Cupriavidus necator: one gene and its partner. The protein of the gene in region 2 interacts with the protein of the main gene of each other region in a pairwise test. Links are inferred from orthologs where the notes say so. Each region holds a gene or a part of one and is shown on either strand. Other genes may lie near its edges. The genes, in order: I6H87_RS07915 and dnaA.

Region 1 (6,648 bases), 210 kb from region 2 along the record:
TCCTCGCCCAGCAGCACATGCGCCGACACCAGCCCCACCACCGGCACCAGCAGCGTCAGCGGCGCCACCTGGCTGGCCGGGTAGCGCGTCAGCAGCCGGCCCCACATGGTGTAGCCGAACACTGTCGCCGCAAAGGCCAGGTAGGCCACGGCGAACACGGCCATGCCCGACACATGGGTGACGCTCTGCACGATGCGCGCCGGGCCCTCGACCCACAGCGACAGCAAGGCGAACGGCACGATCGGGATCAGCGCGCCCCAGATCACCAGCCCCAGCAGGTCGACCGGGCCGATCTTCTTGCTGACGATATTGCCGCTGGCCCAGCAGAACGCCGCGCACAGCGTCAGCACGAAGCCCGCCACGCTCATGCCGCCGGCGCTGCCGGCACCGGCCCCGATCAGGGCCAGCCCGCCCGCCGCCACCGCCATGCCCGCGATGTTGTGCCAGCGCACCGGCTCGCCCAGCCACAGCGCCGCAATGGCCAGCGTGAAGAAGGCCTGCGACTGCAGCACCAGCGAGGCCAGGCCGGCCGGCATGCCGACCGCCATGGCGTAGAACAGGAAGGCGAACTGGCCCAGGCTGATGGTGACGCCGTAGGCCAGCAGCAGCCGCCACGGCACGCGCGGGCGCGGCACGAAGAAAATCGCCGGGAACGCCACCAGCAGGAAGCGCAGCGCACCCAGCAGCATCGGCGGCATGTCCGCCAGGCCAACCTTGATGACGACGAAGTTGACGCCCCAGACGCAGACGATGGCGAGGGCGAGTAGACGGTCTCTGGCTTGCATGAGGGGGCTGGGGGGCGCGGCCCGGCACAGTGCCGGACAAAACCCGTAGGGTAGCAGCCCCCGGCCTTCGGGGCATGGCCCGCCCTGCACCTACCCCAGCATCTCCGCCCAAATGCCCTTGGCCCATGCCAGTGCGTAGTCGCCTTCGAGCTGGTTCGGCGCCTCCGACAGCCCGCCCGATCCCGGCACCGTGACCATGGTCTTCTGCGCCGCGTCATAGCGATGCACGCTGGCCACGTGCACCGCCTCGCGGTCGGAGGTGAAGCTGTAGCAGGTGTTGTTGTAGAGCGGCTGCGGGTCGGGTGCCCGGCCCGACAGCAGCGCGACCATGGCCGCGGCCGCGACCTTGCCATGCTGGTTGGCCATATGGCCCGACTTGGGCATCAGCGGCGCGATCTGGATGGCATCGCCGATCACGTGGATATTGGCCGCGGCGCGCGACTCGAAGGTGACGAAGTCCACCTCGCACCACTTGCCATTGGCCGTGGCCAGCCCCGCCGACACCGCGATCGCACCGGCGCGCTGGGGTGGCAGCACGTTGAGCACGTCGGCACGCTCGTCGTCCTGCACCTCGAACTTGAGCGTGCGCGTGGCGGGGTCCACATCCACCGCGTTGAACTGCGGCCGGTATTCCACCATGCCCGGGTACTGCGACGCCCACACCTTGCGGAACAGCCCGGCCTTGGAGGTGATGTCGGGGTTGGCGTCCAGGATCAGCACCTTGCTGCGCGGCTTGTGCTGCCTGAAGTAGTACGCCACCTGGCAGGCGCGCTCGTAGGGTCCCGGCGGGCAGCGGTAGGGCGCCAGCGGGACGCTGATGGCATAGGTGCCGCCGTCCGGCATGGCCTCCAGCTGGCGGCGCAGCGCAACGGTCTGCGGGCCCGCCTTCCAGGCGTGCAGGACCTGGTCGCCGCCGGGCTGCTTCAGCCCGGGCAGCGCATCGCTCATCATTTCGACGCCGGGCGACAGCAGCAGGCGGTCGTAGGGCAGCGTGGCGCCGCCCGCGAGGCGCACGGTCCGTTTGGCCGGGTCGATGGCCACGGCGGTATCGCGCACCAGCCGCACGCCGTGGCGGCGCACCAGCGCGTCGTACGGCAAGGTCAGGTCCGCCAGCTGCCGGCTGCCGCCGAGCACCAGGTTCGACAGCGGGCAGGAGATAAAGGCCGGATTGGGTTCGACCAGCGTGACCTCGATCGCCTGGCCGCTCCACTCGCGCAGGTAGCGCGCGGCGGTGGCGCCGCCGTAGCCACCACCCACCACCACCACCCTGGCCGGCGCCGCGGCGCGTGCCGACCCGACCCCGACCGAACCCAGTACTGCGGCGCCCGCGGCGCCCAGGAAGCTTCGTCTTTGCATGGTAGTCCCCCGCTGTCAGCGCACCGCGGCGAACCACGCCGTGATGGCCGCGATCTGGTCGTCGCTGTAACCCTTGGCAATCTGGTGCATCACCGTGGCCGGCCGCGTGCCGGCCTTGAAGGCCTGCATCTGCGCGGCCAGTTCCGCCTGCGGGCGGCCGGCCAGCGGCGGGATCGTGCTGCCCGCCGGCGCGCGCCCGGCGGGGCCGTGGCAGCTGGTGCAGGCGGCGGCCTGGCTGCGCGCACGCAGCGCGGCATCGGTGGCAGGGGCGGCGCTGTCTGCCGACAGCGCCGGCTGGGCGCCGCACAGCGCCGCGGCCAGCAGCGCCAGCCGCAGCAACACAGCGGGCCGGGGGAAGATTGTCATGGTCTCGCTCCGTGTAGGGCCGGCACTGGGTTCCGCTTGGGGGCGGCCGGCGTGGCTACCGTAGCACATCGGGCAGGGACCGTGTGCGGTGAAAACCGCAGAAGGACAAACGGCGTCCGCATGAGCGGACGCCGTCGGAACCGGCCCGGGAAGCTGGGCCGGGCGTGTGCTCAGGGCAGGTTGCGGCCCGGCGGCAGCGTCACCGGCGAAGTCACCGGTGCGGCGACCGGGCTGGTGGTCGCGGTGGTGCCCGTGGCGGCCCCGGCCGGCGCATCGATCGGACCGCCCACGCCCGGCACCGACTGCACCGGCGCCGGCGTGCCGACATTGCCGTCGAACGACGGGTTCTGCGAGGTGGAAGCCGAGTCCAGGCGCGCGCGCTCGGTGTCGTTGACGTAGTCGAAGGCCTTGACCACCTTGGTCACGCCCGAGGCATTGCGCGCCACGTCGGTGGCGCGGTCGCCCTCGGCGGCGGTGACCACGCCCAGCAGGTAGACCACGCTCTTCTCGGTGGTGACCTTGATCGAGTTGGACGGCACGCCGTCGGCGGTCATCAGCAGGGTCTTGACCTTGCTGGTCAGGTAGGCGTCCTGGCTCTGGGTCATGAAGCCCGGCGAGTTGACGACCTCGAGCTCATTGATCACCACGCGCGCATTCTGCAGGCCACGCACATACTGCTCGACCTGCTGCTTGACGGTGTCGTTGCTGGCTTCGCCGGTCAGCAGCACCTTGCGGTTGAACACGGTCACGTTGACGCGGGCCTGGCCGCGGTAGCGCGAGTTGATGGTGTTCTCGGCCTCGAGCTGCAGGCCGCGGTCCACGGTCTGGGTGGCGGCCGGGCGGCGGTCGGTGGCCATGGCCACGCCGGTCCCCATGGCGCCGGCGATCACGGGGAAGCAGCCGGCGAGCTGGGTGGCGCAGACCAGCACGGCCGCCGCGGCCAGGCTGGCGCGGCCAAGGCCGGCGGTGCGGGAAGGATGGCGCGCGCCGGCGCCGTTCCGGGGGGCTTGCGTAGTGGGCAGGTTCGTCATGCGGTCCTTGCTGTGGCTGGATGTTGGGAATGGGAGGAAGGCAGCATCAGGCTTCCCCGAGCAGTGCCTCGTCGATGCCGTCGCACAGGCAATGCAGGGTCAGCAGGTGCACTTCCTGGATGCGCGCGGTGCGCTCGCTCGGCACGCACAGGTGGATATCGAATTCATCGAGCAGGCCGGCGATGGTGCCGCCACCCTTGCCGGTCAGCGCAACCACGGCCATCTCGCGCTGGCGCGCGGCTTCGATGGCGGCGATCACGTTGGCAGAATTGCCCGAGGTGGAAAGCGCCAGCAGGATGTCGCCGGGCTGGCCCAGCGCCTCGACCTGCTTGGAAAACACCTTGCTGAAGTCATAGTCGTTGCCGATCGCGGTCAGGATCGAGCTGTCGGTGGTCAGCGCGATCGCGGCCAGGCCGGGGCGCTCGCGCTCGAAGCGCCCGACCAGTTCGGCGGCAAAGTGCTGCGCATCGGCTGCGGAGCCGCCGTTGCCGCAGGCCAGGATCTTGTTGCCGCTGGTCAGCGCGCCGACCATGCGTTCCACGGCGGCGTCGATATAGGGGGCCATCACCGCCGCGGCCTGTCGCTTGGTCTCGGCGCTGTCTAGAAATTGTTGCTGGATACTGTCGATACTCATGGCTCTGGGGCCTTGTTGTTGCCATTGCGATCCGCGGATCGTACCTTAGGGTCTGCCGCGCATTATGAACCAGCCCCGGCGGCATCCTGGTCAAAGGCATGCTGCAGCCAGTCCAGCCGGCCGGGTTCCAGGGCCACCACGTCGAAGCGGCACGGCGGCACCTGCGCCAGCGTGGCCAGGTAGTGCGCTGCTGCCAGCAGCACGCGCCGCTGCTTGGCCGGCGTGACGCTGGCGGCCGCGCCGCCGAAGCCCCGGCCGCTGCGCTGGCGCACCTCAACGAACACCAGCGTGCCGTCCGGCGCGCGCATGACCAGATCGATCTCGCCGCCTTTGCAGCGATAATTGCGCACCACGGGCTCAAGGCCCTGGCGCCGCAGGTGTGCCAGGGCCCGGTCCTCCGCCTGCGCACCGCGTAGCTGTGTGTTTTGCAACTGCGTGGTGGATTTGAATGATGGCATCAACGGAAGTTCTCAAGCATGAGTGACTGGATCTCCCTGGCGGCCAGCCAGTCCTACCCGGCCGGCACCCTTTATGTCGTGGCCACGCCCATCGGCAACGTCGCCGACCTGTCGCTGCGCGCGCTGCATGTGCTCGGCCTGGCCGACGCCGTGGCCTGCGAAGACACCCGCAATACCGGCCAGCTGCTGTCGCGCGTGGGCCTGCAGCGGCCGCTGGTGGCCGTGCACGAGCACAACGAGCGCGAGGCCGCGGGCCGCATCGCGGCGCGCCTGGCGGCCGGCGAGCGCATCGCCTACGTCTCCGACGCCGGCACGCCGGGCATCTCCGACCCGGGTGCGCGCCTGGTCGAGGCGGTGCGCGCCGCCGGCCATCCGGTGGTGCCACTGCCCGGCCCCAGTGCCGCGGTGGCCGCGCTGTCGGTGGCGGGCGACATGCTCGATGCCGGCGAAGGCCGCTTCACCTTTGTCGGCTTCCTGCCCAGCAAGCCCAAGGCGCGCACCGAGGCCATCGCCCGGCTGGCGGCGCTGGACCACGCCTGGGTCTGCTACGAGGCGCCGCACCGCATTGCCGACACGCTGGCAGCGCTGGCCGCGGGCCTGCCAGGCGAGCGCCGGCTGCTGGTCGGGCGTGAACTGACCAAGCTGTTCGAGGACATCGCCGTGCTGCCCGTGGCGCAGGCGCCGGCCTGGCTGGCCGCCGACCCGAACCGGGCCAAGGGGGAATTCGTGCTGGTGGTGGAAGGCGCTGGCGCCGCAACTGCCGCGGATGGCTTGCCGGATGCCGAGGCCCAGCGCGTGCTGGCGCTGCTGCTGGCGGAACTGCCGGCCAAGCGCGCCGCCAAGCTGGCGGCCGCCATCACCGGCGCCGGCACCGATGCGCTCTACCAGCTGGCGCTGGCGCAGCGCGCGGGGCAGGCAGAGGACTGACGCGGTGCGCGCGTGATCCCGGGATCGGGAGGAGGAAGGTAAAGCAGAGGTGTCAGCGCGCGGCGGCATGCGGCGGCGCTGCCCTGGTCAGCGCCGTGTGCGCTTGACGGTCTTGCCGCCGGCCTTGGTCGACTTGCGCGCCTTGGCGGGCGCCAGCGAGTTGGCCAGTTCCGGCACGGATACGTCGTCGTCGCCGCTGCCGTCGCCGGCCTCGGTGCCGCCGGCATCGATCTGCGGACCCAGCGCGGCCACTTCGGTGCGCGTCAGGCGGCGGATTTCGACGTTGGTGGCGCCGCGTTCGACGAAGCCCAGGCGGCGCGCGGCGCCGTAGGACACGTCCAGCACGCGGTTGCCGTGGTATGGCCCGCGGTCATTGATGCGCAGCACTGCAACCTTGTTGTTGCGCAGGTTGCGCACCAGCACCCAGCTGTCGAGCGGCAGCGTCGGATGGGCGGCGGTCATGGCGCGCATGTCGAAGCGTTCGCCGTTGGCGGTCTTGCGGCCATGGAAGCCCTTGCCGTACCAGGACGAAACGCCGCGCTGCTCGAACGTGCCGATGTCGGCGCGCAGGCCGTCCAGCGAGCTGCCGCTGCGGCCATCGTCCGCGTCATAGCCGAACAGGTTCCAGCTGCCGCCGCCCGAGGCGCGCGCGGACTTGTTGTCTGCGTCGGTGCGATCGGTCTTGCCGGCCTTGCCGTTCTTTGCCGCGCGCGTGGGCACGGCGCCAGCGTTGTCGTTGCTTGCGTTGTCGCCTTCAGGGGGCGTGGCACAGGCGGCCAGCACCACGGCACATGCGGTGCATGCGCCGAGCTTGGCCAGCCGTTGCCAGCGCTTAACGAGAGCGGAGATCCGTAACATGGGCGGCAGTCTAACATTGACTCTTTACGACTATCTCTTTCATTTTGTTACGAAATCTGTGCGATTTCGCACGATCATGACCTATCTGCCCGGAATCCCGCTTGTGGCAAGGGATTCCCGCCCGAGACGGGGCTTTCGCGCGGGTAATGCATAAAGCACACGACTTGCATCGCGGGCGGGGAATCGCCGCCCGGCGCTACAATGCTGGGCACCGCCCGCCGTCCGTGCGGGCC
Region 2 (6,890 bases):
ATCGCGGCGCGCAGGCCGGTCAGGTGGGTGCCGCCATCCCGCTGCGGGATGTTGTTGGTGAAGCAGAGCACCTGCTCGTTGTAGCCGTCGTTCCACTGCATGGCCACTTCCACGGCGATACCGTCTTTTTCGGTGTTGGCGTAGAAGATGTTGGGGTGCAGCACGCTCTTGGAGCGGTTGATGTATTCGACAAAACCCTTCACGCCGCCGGAGAAGGCAAAGTCTTCTTCCTTGCCAGTGCGCTGGTCGACCAGCTTGATATGCACGCCGTTGTTCAGGAACGAGAGCTCGCGGATGCGCTTGGAGAGGATCTCGTAGTGGAACTCGACGTTGGTGAAGATCTCTTCGTCGGCCAGGAAGTGGACTTCGGTGCCGCGCTTGTCGGTGGCGCCGATGATCTTCATCGGGGAGACTTCAACGGGCTGGCCGTCGGGGCCGGTCACGGTCTCGACGATACGGTTCTGCACGTCGCCCTTGGCGAATTCGATCAGGTGGACCTGGCCGTCGCGGCGCACGGTCAGGCGCAGCCACTTGGACAGCGCGTTCACGCAAGACACGCCCACGCCGTGCAGGCCGCCAGACACCTTGTAGCTGTTCTGGTTGAACTTGCCGCCGGCGTGCAGCTCAGTCATGGCGATTTCCGCCGCGCTGCGCTTGGGTTCGTGCTTGTCGTCGAACTTGACCAGGGGCGGGATGCCGCGGCCGTTGTCGACGATGGAGATCGAGTTGTCGCTGTGGATGGTGACCTGGATCTCGGTGCAGTAGCCGGCCAGCGCTTCGTCGATGGAGTTGTCCAGCACCTCGAAGACAAGGTGGTGCAGGCCGGTGCCGTCGGAGGTATCACCGATATACATGCCCGGACGCTTGCGTACCGCCTCCAGGCCTTCCAGGATCTGGATCGAAGAGGCTCCGTAGGTGTTTTCCTGCTGCGGGTTCTGCTGTTCGGTCATGTCTTTCTACTCACGGCAATGGCGGAATTCGGGCCGGGCCGGCATAGCGGCGGGGCGCGAAAAGGTCCGCATGGCGGGTTACTAAAAACGGCAAAAGGGGCGGATCGTCGTTTCGATCCTGCCCCCGCTGCGGGATGGTCATCCCCAGGACTTCCCGGCCTGGGCCGGGTGTCGTTGCGTGCCGTTTGCTGCTCCGGTTCTTGTCTGGTCTGGTCCTGTTACCGGATCATCAGATGCGCATCGGCATGACGACGTACTTGAAGTTGTCGTCTTCCGGCACGGTAATCAGCGCACTCGAATTCGAGTCGCCGAGGCTGACCTGCACCTGCTCGCTCTTCAGGTTGGCAAGCACGTCAAGCAGGTAGGTCACGTTGAAGCCGATATCGAGCGCGTCGCCCGAGTAATCGAGTTCCAGCTCTTCCTGCGCCTCTTCCTGGTCGGCGTTGGTGGAGCTGATCTTGAGCATGTGCGTGTCGAGGATGCAGCGCACGCCCTTGAATTTGTCGGTCGTCAGGATCGCGGTGCGTTGCAGCGCCTGCTGCAGCCGCACACGGTCGATGGCGAAGGCGTTCTTGTAGCCCTTGGGAATCACGCGCTGGAAGTCAGGGAACTTGCCTTCCACCAGCTTGGAGATCAGTTCGATATTGGCGAACGTGAACTTGACCTGGTTGGCGGCCAGTTGCACCTGCACCGGATCGTCGTTGTCTTCCAGCAGGCGCTGCAGTTCCAGGATGGTCTTGCGCGGGATGATGACTTCCTGGCGCGCGCCCACGCCGACGGCTTCGGTTTCCAGCTCAACGCCGCAGTAGGCCAGGCGGTGGCCGTCGGTGGCGACTGCCATCACCTTCTTGCCTTCCACCACCAGCAGCATGCCGTTCAGGTAGTAGCGGATGTCCTGCTGCGCCATGGCGAAGTGGACCATCGCCAGCAGGTGCTTGAAGGTCTTCTGCGGCAGGCTGACGCTGGCGTTGAATTCGCTGGCTTCGGCAACGGTCGGGAATTCCTCGGCGGCCAGCGTCTGCAGTGCGAAGCGGCTCTTGCCGGATTGCACGGTCATGCGCTTGTCGTTGAGCGACAGGGCCACGTCGCCGTCAGGCATGGCGCGCAGGATGTCCAGCAGCTTGCGCGCGGCCACGGTGGTGGCAACGCTGTCGCTGCCTACGCCGCATTCGGCGTGCGTGGTGATCTGGATCTCGATGTCGGTCGAGAGGAAGGAAACGTTGGACCCGGACTTGCGAATCAGCAGATTGGCCAGGATCGGGAGGGTGTGGCGGCGCTCCACGATGCCGCTCACGATTTGCAGCGGACGCAGCAGGTTGTCTCGCGAGGTTTTGACCAATTGCATTGAATTTATCCTTCGTCGTTTGTAATCGGCGACCGCAGAACGCAAACAACTCCGAATTCACTTAGGAATCAAGGAGTTAATATGCCATTGTACCAAGGATAAGCCGCTGCGGTGAAGCGGGGCGGGACCGGCCGGGGGGCCAGCTGTGCCCAAAAAGCCACGCTGGCGCTGCCCGTACTTGCCATCCCGTCCCGACTCACCGCAAAGCCTTATCAGTGGCCATTTTCCGGACACTTGCCCCGGCGACGCTGACGTTAATTCCCCAGGCGCCACGGGATGTCCGTGGCGCGCACCCTACAGTATGCCAGCCCCGAGGGGCCGACCCTTCAAAACGCCTTCCCGGGGGTCCCCGGGCATCGGCCATGCATCAGCCCTTGAGCGTTTGCTCCAGCACGTGCAGTTCATGGTTGAGCTGCGCGTCCTTGCTGCGTTCGTCGGCGATCTTGCGCACGGCATGCAGCACGGTGGTGTGGTCGCGGCCGCCAAAGAGCTCGCCGATTTCGGGCAGGCTCTTCTGCGTCAGCTCCTTGGCCAGGTACATCGCAATCTGGCGCGGCCGTGCAATATTGGCAGGGCGCTTTTTCGAATACATGTCAGCGACCTTGATGTTGTAGAAATCCGCGCAGGTCTTCTGGATGTTCTCCACGGAGATCTGGCGGTTCTGCACAGTCAGCAGGTCCTTGAGCGCTTCGCGCGTCACCTCGATGGTGATGTCCTTGCCGTGGAAGTTGCTGAACGCCAGGATCTTGCGCAACGCGCCTTCCAGCTCGCGCACGTTTGAGCGCAGGTGCTTGGCGACAAAGAAGGCAACCTCTTCGGGCACGTTGACGTTTTCCGCGGCGGCCTTCTTCATCAGGATGGCCACGCGCATTTCCAGCTCGGGCGGCTCGATGGCCACGGTCAGGCCCGAGTCGAAGCGCGAGATCAGGCGGTCGTCGATGCCGGAAATCTCTTTCGGGTAGGTATCGCTGGTGATGATCACCTGCGCCCGGTTGGCAATCAGGGCCTCAAAGGCATAGAAGAACTCTTCCTGCGTGCGGTTCTTGCCGGAGAAGAACTGGATATCGTCGATCAGCAGCAGGTCCAGCGAGTGGTAGTAGCGCTTGAACTCGTCGAACGCCTTGCGCTGGTACGCCTTGACCACGTCGGACACGTACTGCTCGGCGTGGATGTAGCGGATGCGCGCGCGCGGGTTCTCCAGCAACATGAAGTTGCCGATGGCGTGGATCAGGTGAGTCTTGCCGAGGCCCACGCCGCCATAGAGATACAGCGGGTTGTACGACTTGCCCGGGTTGTTGGCCACCTGGATGGCCGCGGCGCGGGCCAGCTGGTTGGCTTTACCAGTGACGAAGTTGTCAAAGGTCAGGATCGGGTTCAGGCGCGAGCGCTCATGCACCGTGTCGCTGGGCTGGTGGCCGGGCATCGGCGTGGCGCCGCCCATCTGCTGGTGCGGCTGCTGCTGGGGTTGCTGCGGCGGCGCGCGGTAGGAGCGGGCGCTGGCTTCGGCGGGGTCCATCTGGACCACGTCGATCTCACCCATGTCGGCGCCGTGCGGCTGGTGGCCGTGCTGGCCAGGGTGGGGCTGGCCGCGCGCACCGGCCGGGACCGGTGCGGCGGACGGCATGCCGGCCGGATTGCCCGGGTTGCCCGGATTGCCATAGGGCGGTTGCCCCATGCCGTAGCCGGCCGCGCTGACCGGCTCGCCATAGCCATAGCCGGGCTGCTGGCCGGGCATGGCGAACGGCGGCTGGCCCATGGCCTGGCCGCCCATCGGCTGGGCGCCGGGATAGCCGCCCATGCCCGTACCCGGTGCTGCGTGGCCGTCCATGCCGCCCGGGCCCATGCCGGGCTGGGCCGGCTGCATATAGGCAGCGGCACGGCCCGAAGCGGCGGGATCCAGCACGAACTGGACGCTGACCTGCGCCTCCCAGTACTCGCAGGCCAGTGCGGTGATGCGCCCCGAAAACTGGCTCTTGACCCAGTCCAGCTTGAAACGGTTGGGCGCGGCAATGCGCAGCGCGTGCGTTTCTTCATCGAACGCAACGGGCGCCAGCGGCTTGATCCACGTTTTGAACTGTTGCGGCGTCAGCTCGCGCTCTAGTTGCGCTGCTGCCGCCTGCCAGAAATCTTGCATTGTTTGTTTTTTGGTAATCGTACCCGGCCGCAAATCAGCGGTTCCCCCGGCACGCCACAAGCAGCATCTACGCCGCGCGATCCGGGCCATCCTTACCGTATTAGGAATCAATTCCGTTCGGTGAGGCCTCCGCGGCATGCCAATGCAGCAGCAAGCGAGCCTTCAGGCTCGCCGCACTGGCGTGCGTTCAGTCATGCGTTGCCGCGGTGGGGGCCCGGGTTGCGCCTGCGCCACGCAGCCCGTGTTGTGTTTGGACCCGGATTGTACCCCCGCCCCTGAGTTATCCACAAAGGATAAGTCTGTGGATAACTTGTGCAAATGCAGTGGATTTGTGTGCACAACCCTTGGTGCGATGCGGCTTTCCGGGGTGTGGAAACGGGGGAAATCTCAGGCAAAACAGGGACTTCGCCTGTGGATGGATGCGGTAGAGGTGGCCCTCGGGACACTTGCAGTTACCCACTGGCCTTTGTGGACAATGGCGCACCACGGGCCACAGACGGGTGTGGCAATTGTGCCGGTGCACATAGTCTTGCGCCTTGACATTGCCGCAGAAAATCGGTTAAATGCCGGGTTCTGCGATGCGGCAGGGGATCACGTATGCGCATCGCCGGGTCTGGCCTGTTCGTGCCGTCCTTGCTAACAGGTTAGCGACCTGCACATGCATAAACACGGCCGGCAGCAAGACAGAACCAGAATCGTCGGCAATCCCGCTGCAGTGTCTTGCCAGCGGCAGCCCCATGCGAACCATACGCGGCGGCCACGGCACCCCGGCACCGGCCGGTGTCAGGCGCGCCCAGATCAACCAGAGAGTGCAACATGAAACGTACCTACCAACCTTCCGTTACCCGCCGCAAGCGTACCCACGGCTTCCGTGTCCGCATGAAGACCCGCGGCGGCCGTGCCGTCATCAACGCACGCCGCGCCAAGGGCCGCAAGCGCCTGGCCATCTGAGGCCGGGGCGACTGGTATGACGGCGCGCACTGCGTTGCCGTCATGGCCTGACGCCTCACCTCAGGGACGGCCGGCAGCTTGCCGCAGGGCTCAGCTAGTTAGTCAGCAGTATCTCTCGCCAGCATTGCCCAGCGTGTCTGCCCATGCCTTCCCCAAAGCCGCAAGGCTGACAAAGACGGATGAGTTTTCATCCGTTTTTGCTTTGCGGCCCCGGCGTCGCAGCCCGCATTTCGTGCTCTATGTGCGCGCCAATGACCGGCCGGAAGGCCGCCTTGGCGTGGTGGTGGGCAAGAAGTTCGCGCCGCGCGCCGCTGAGCGCAACCTGGTGAAGCGCATGGCGCGCGAGCTGTTCCGCCAGCGCCGTGAGCACCTGGCCGGGCGCGACGTACTGCTGCGCCTGCAAGCCAGGTTCCCGCGCGCGGAATTTGCGACGCGCGCGGCGGTCAGACAGGCGTGCCTGGCGGAAATCACCAGCTTGCTGGAAATTGCCGCCAGGCCGCTGCCGCCACCGCCGGCGGCAAACCCCGCTCCGCCTGCGCCACCCAGCCAGGCACCGGGCCTTCCAGCCTGACCACCCCGCCATGAAGCCGATCCTGCTAGCCCTGCTGCGTATCTACAAGATCGCCCTGAGTCCTTACCTGGGCTCGCGTTGCCGCTTCCTGCCGACCTGTTCCGACTACGCCCGCGACGCCGTCATCCATCACGGCGCCGCGCGCGGCAGCTGGATGGCCGCCTGCCGGCTGTGCCGCTGCCATCCTTTCGCCCAAGGCGGGTATGATCCCGTGCCGGGCACGGAAGCTGACGACACTGCCAGGCCGGACACCCACGCGGGCCGTTCCGTCCATGCCGCCGCAGGCCATGCGCCTGTTGCGATCCGTCTGCCCAGACCCTGATTTCTCCGACCACAGCCAGACATGGATATCAAACGCACCATCCTCTGGGTCATCTTCTCGATGTCCCTCGTGCTGCTCTACGACAACTGGCAGCGCTCCCAAGGCCATGCGTCGATGTTCTTCCCGAGCACGACCCAACAGGCCGCCTCGGCGCCCGCCGCCAGCGGCGCTGCCGCGCAGGGCGACGTGCCCAAGGCCAACGTGGCGCCAGGCGCAGCGGGTACCGCTGCCCCGGCCGCGCCGCAGGCCGCGGCCCAGCCCACCGGCGAGAAGGTCGTGGTGACCACCGACACGGTGCGCGCCGAGATCGACACCGCCGGCGGCATCGTGTCGCGCCTGGAGCTGCTCAAGGAGCATGAGAAGGACGGCAAGCCGGTGGTGCTGTTCGAGCGTGACAACGTGCGCACCTACATGGCACGCTCGGGCCTGATCGGCGGCGACCTGCCCAACCACACCACGGTGTTCACCGCCGCCCCGGGCCCGCGCACGCTGGACGGCGCCGAGCAGCTGGAAGTGGCGCTGACCGCCGAGAAGAACGGCGTGAAGCTGGTCAAGACCTATGTGTTCCGCAAGGGCAGCTATGTGGTCGACACCAAATTCGCGGTGACCAACGCGGG

What was found.
Region 1: the proteins of dnaA (region 2) and I6H87_RS07915 interact in binary tests that used the Escherichia coli proteins (3 or more experiments, as listed by UniProt). The link is inferred for Cupriavidus necator from one-to-one orthologs.

Annotation. Positions count from the first base shown.
Region 1 is NZ_CP066018.1:1,715,902-1,722,549, reverse strand. What follows is about bases 2,379-5,135. They hold I6H87_RS07915 (phosphoheptose isomerase), read right to left. Parts: upstream 4,173-5,135; coding sequence 3,585-4,172; downstream 2,379-3,584. Other genes in these bases: rsmI (16S rRNA (cytidine(1402)-2'-O)-methyltransferase), read left to right, coding at 4,649-5,135; I6H87_RS07910 (YraN family protein), read right to left, coding at 4,235-4,630; I6H87_RS07920 (BON domain-containing protein), read right to left, coding at 2,678-3,538; I6H87_RS07925 (c-type cytochrome), read right to left, coding at 2,379-2,507. In the rest of the region: I6H87_RS07935 (O-acetylserine/cysteine exporter), read right to left, coding at 1-785; I6H87_RS07930 (NAD(P)/FAD-dependent oxidoreductase), read right to left, coding at 876-2,141; more of I6H87_RS07925, read right to left, coding at 2,157-2,378; more of rsmI, read left to right, coding at 5,136-5,557; I6H87_RS07900 (septal ring lytic transglycosylase RlpA family protein), read right to left, coding at 5,645-6,415. UniProt on the Escherichia coli protein: Required for the timely initiation of chromosomal replication via direct interactions with the DnaA initiator protein.
Region 2 is NZ_CP066018.1:1,509,356-1,516,245, forward strand. The notes cover bases 2,047-5,045. They hold dnaA (chromosomal replication initiator protein DnaA), read right to left. Parts: upstream 4,430-5,045; coding sequence 2,663-4,429; downstream 2,047-2,662. Other genes in these bases: dnaN (DNA polymerase III subunit beta), read right to left, coding at 2,047-2,295. In the rest of the region: gyrB (DNA topoisomerase (ATP-hydrolyzing) subunit B), read right to left, coding at 1-950; more of dnaN, read right to left, coding at 1,180-2,046; rpmH (50S ribosomal protein L34), read left to right, coding at 5,246-5,380; rnpA (ribonuclease P protein component), read left to right, coding at 5,514-5,951; membrane protein insertion efficiency factor YidD, read left to right, coding at 5,962-6,273; membrane protein insertase YidC, read left to right, coding at 6,295-6,890. UniProt on the Escherichia coli protein: Plays an essential in the initiation and regulation of chromosomal replication. Binds in an ATP-dependent fashion to the origin of replication (oriC) to initiate formation of the DNA replication initiation complex once per cell cycle.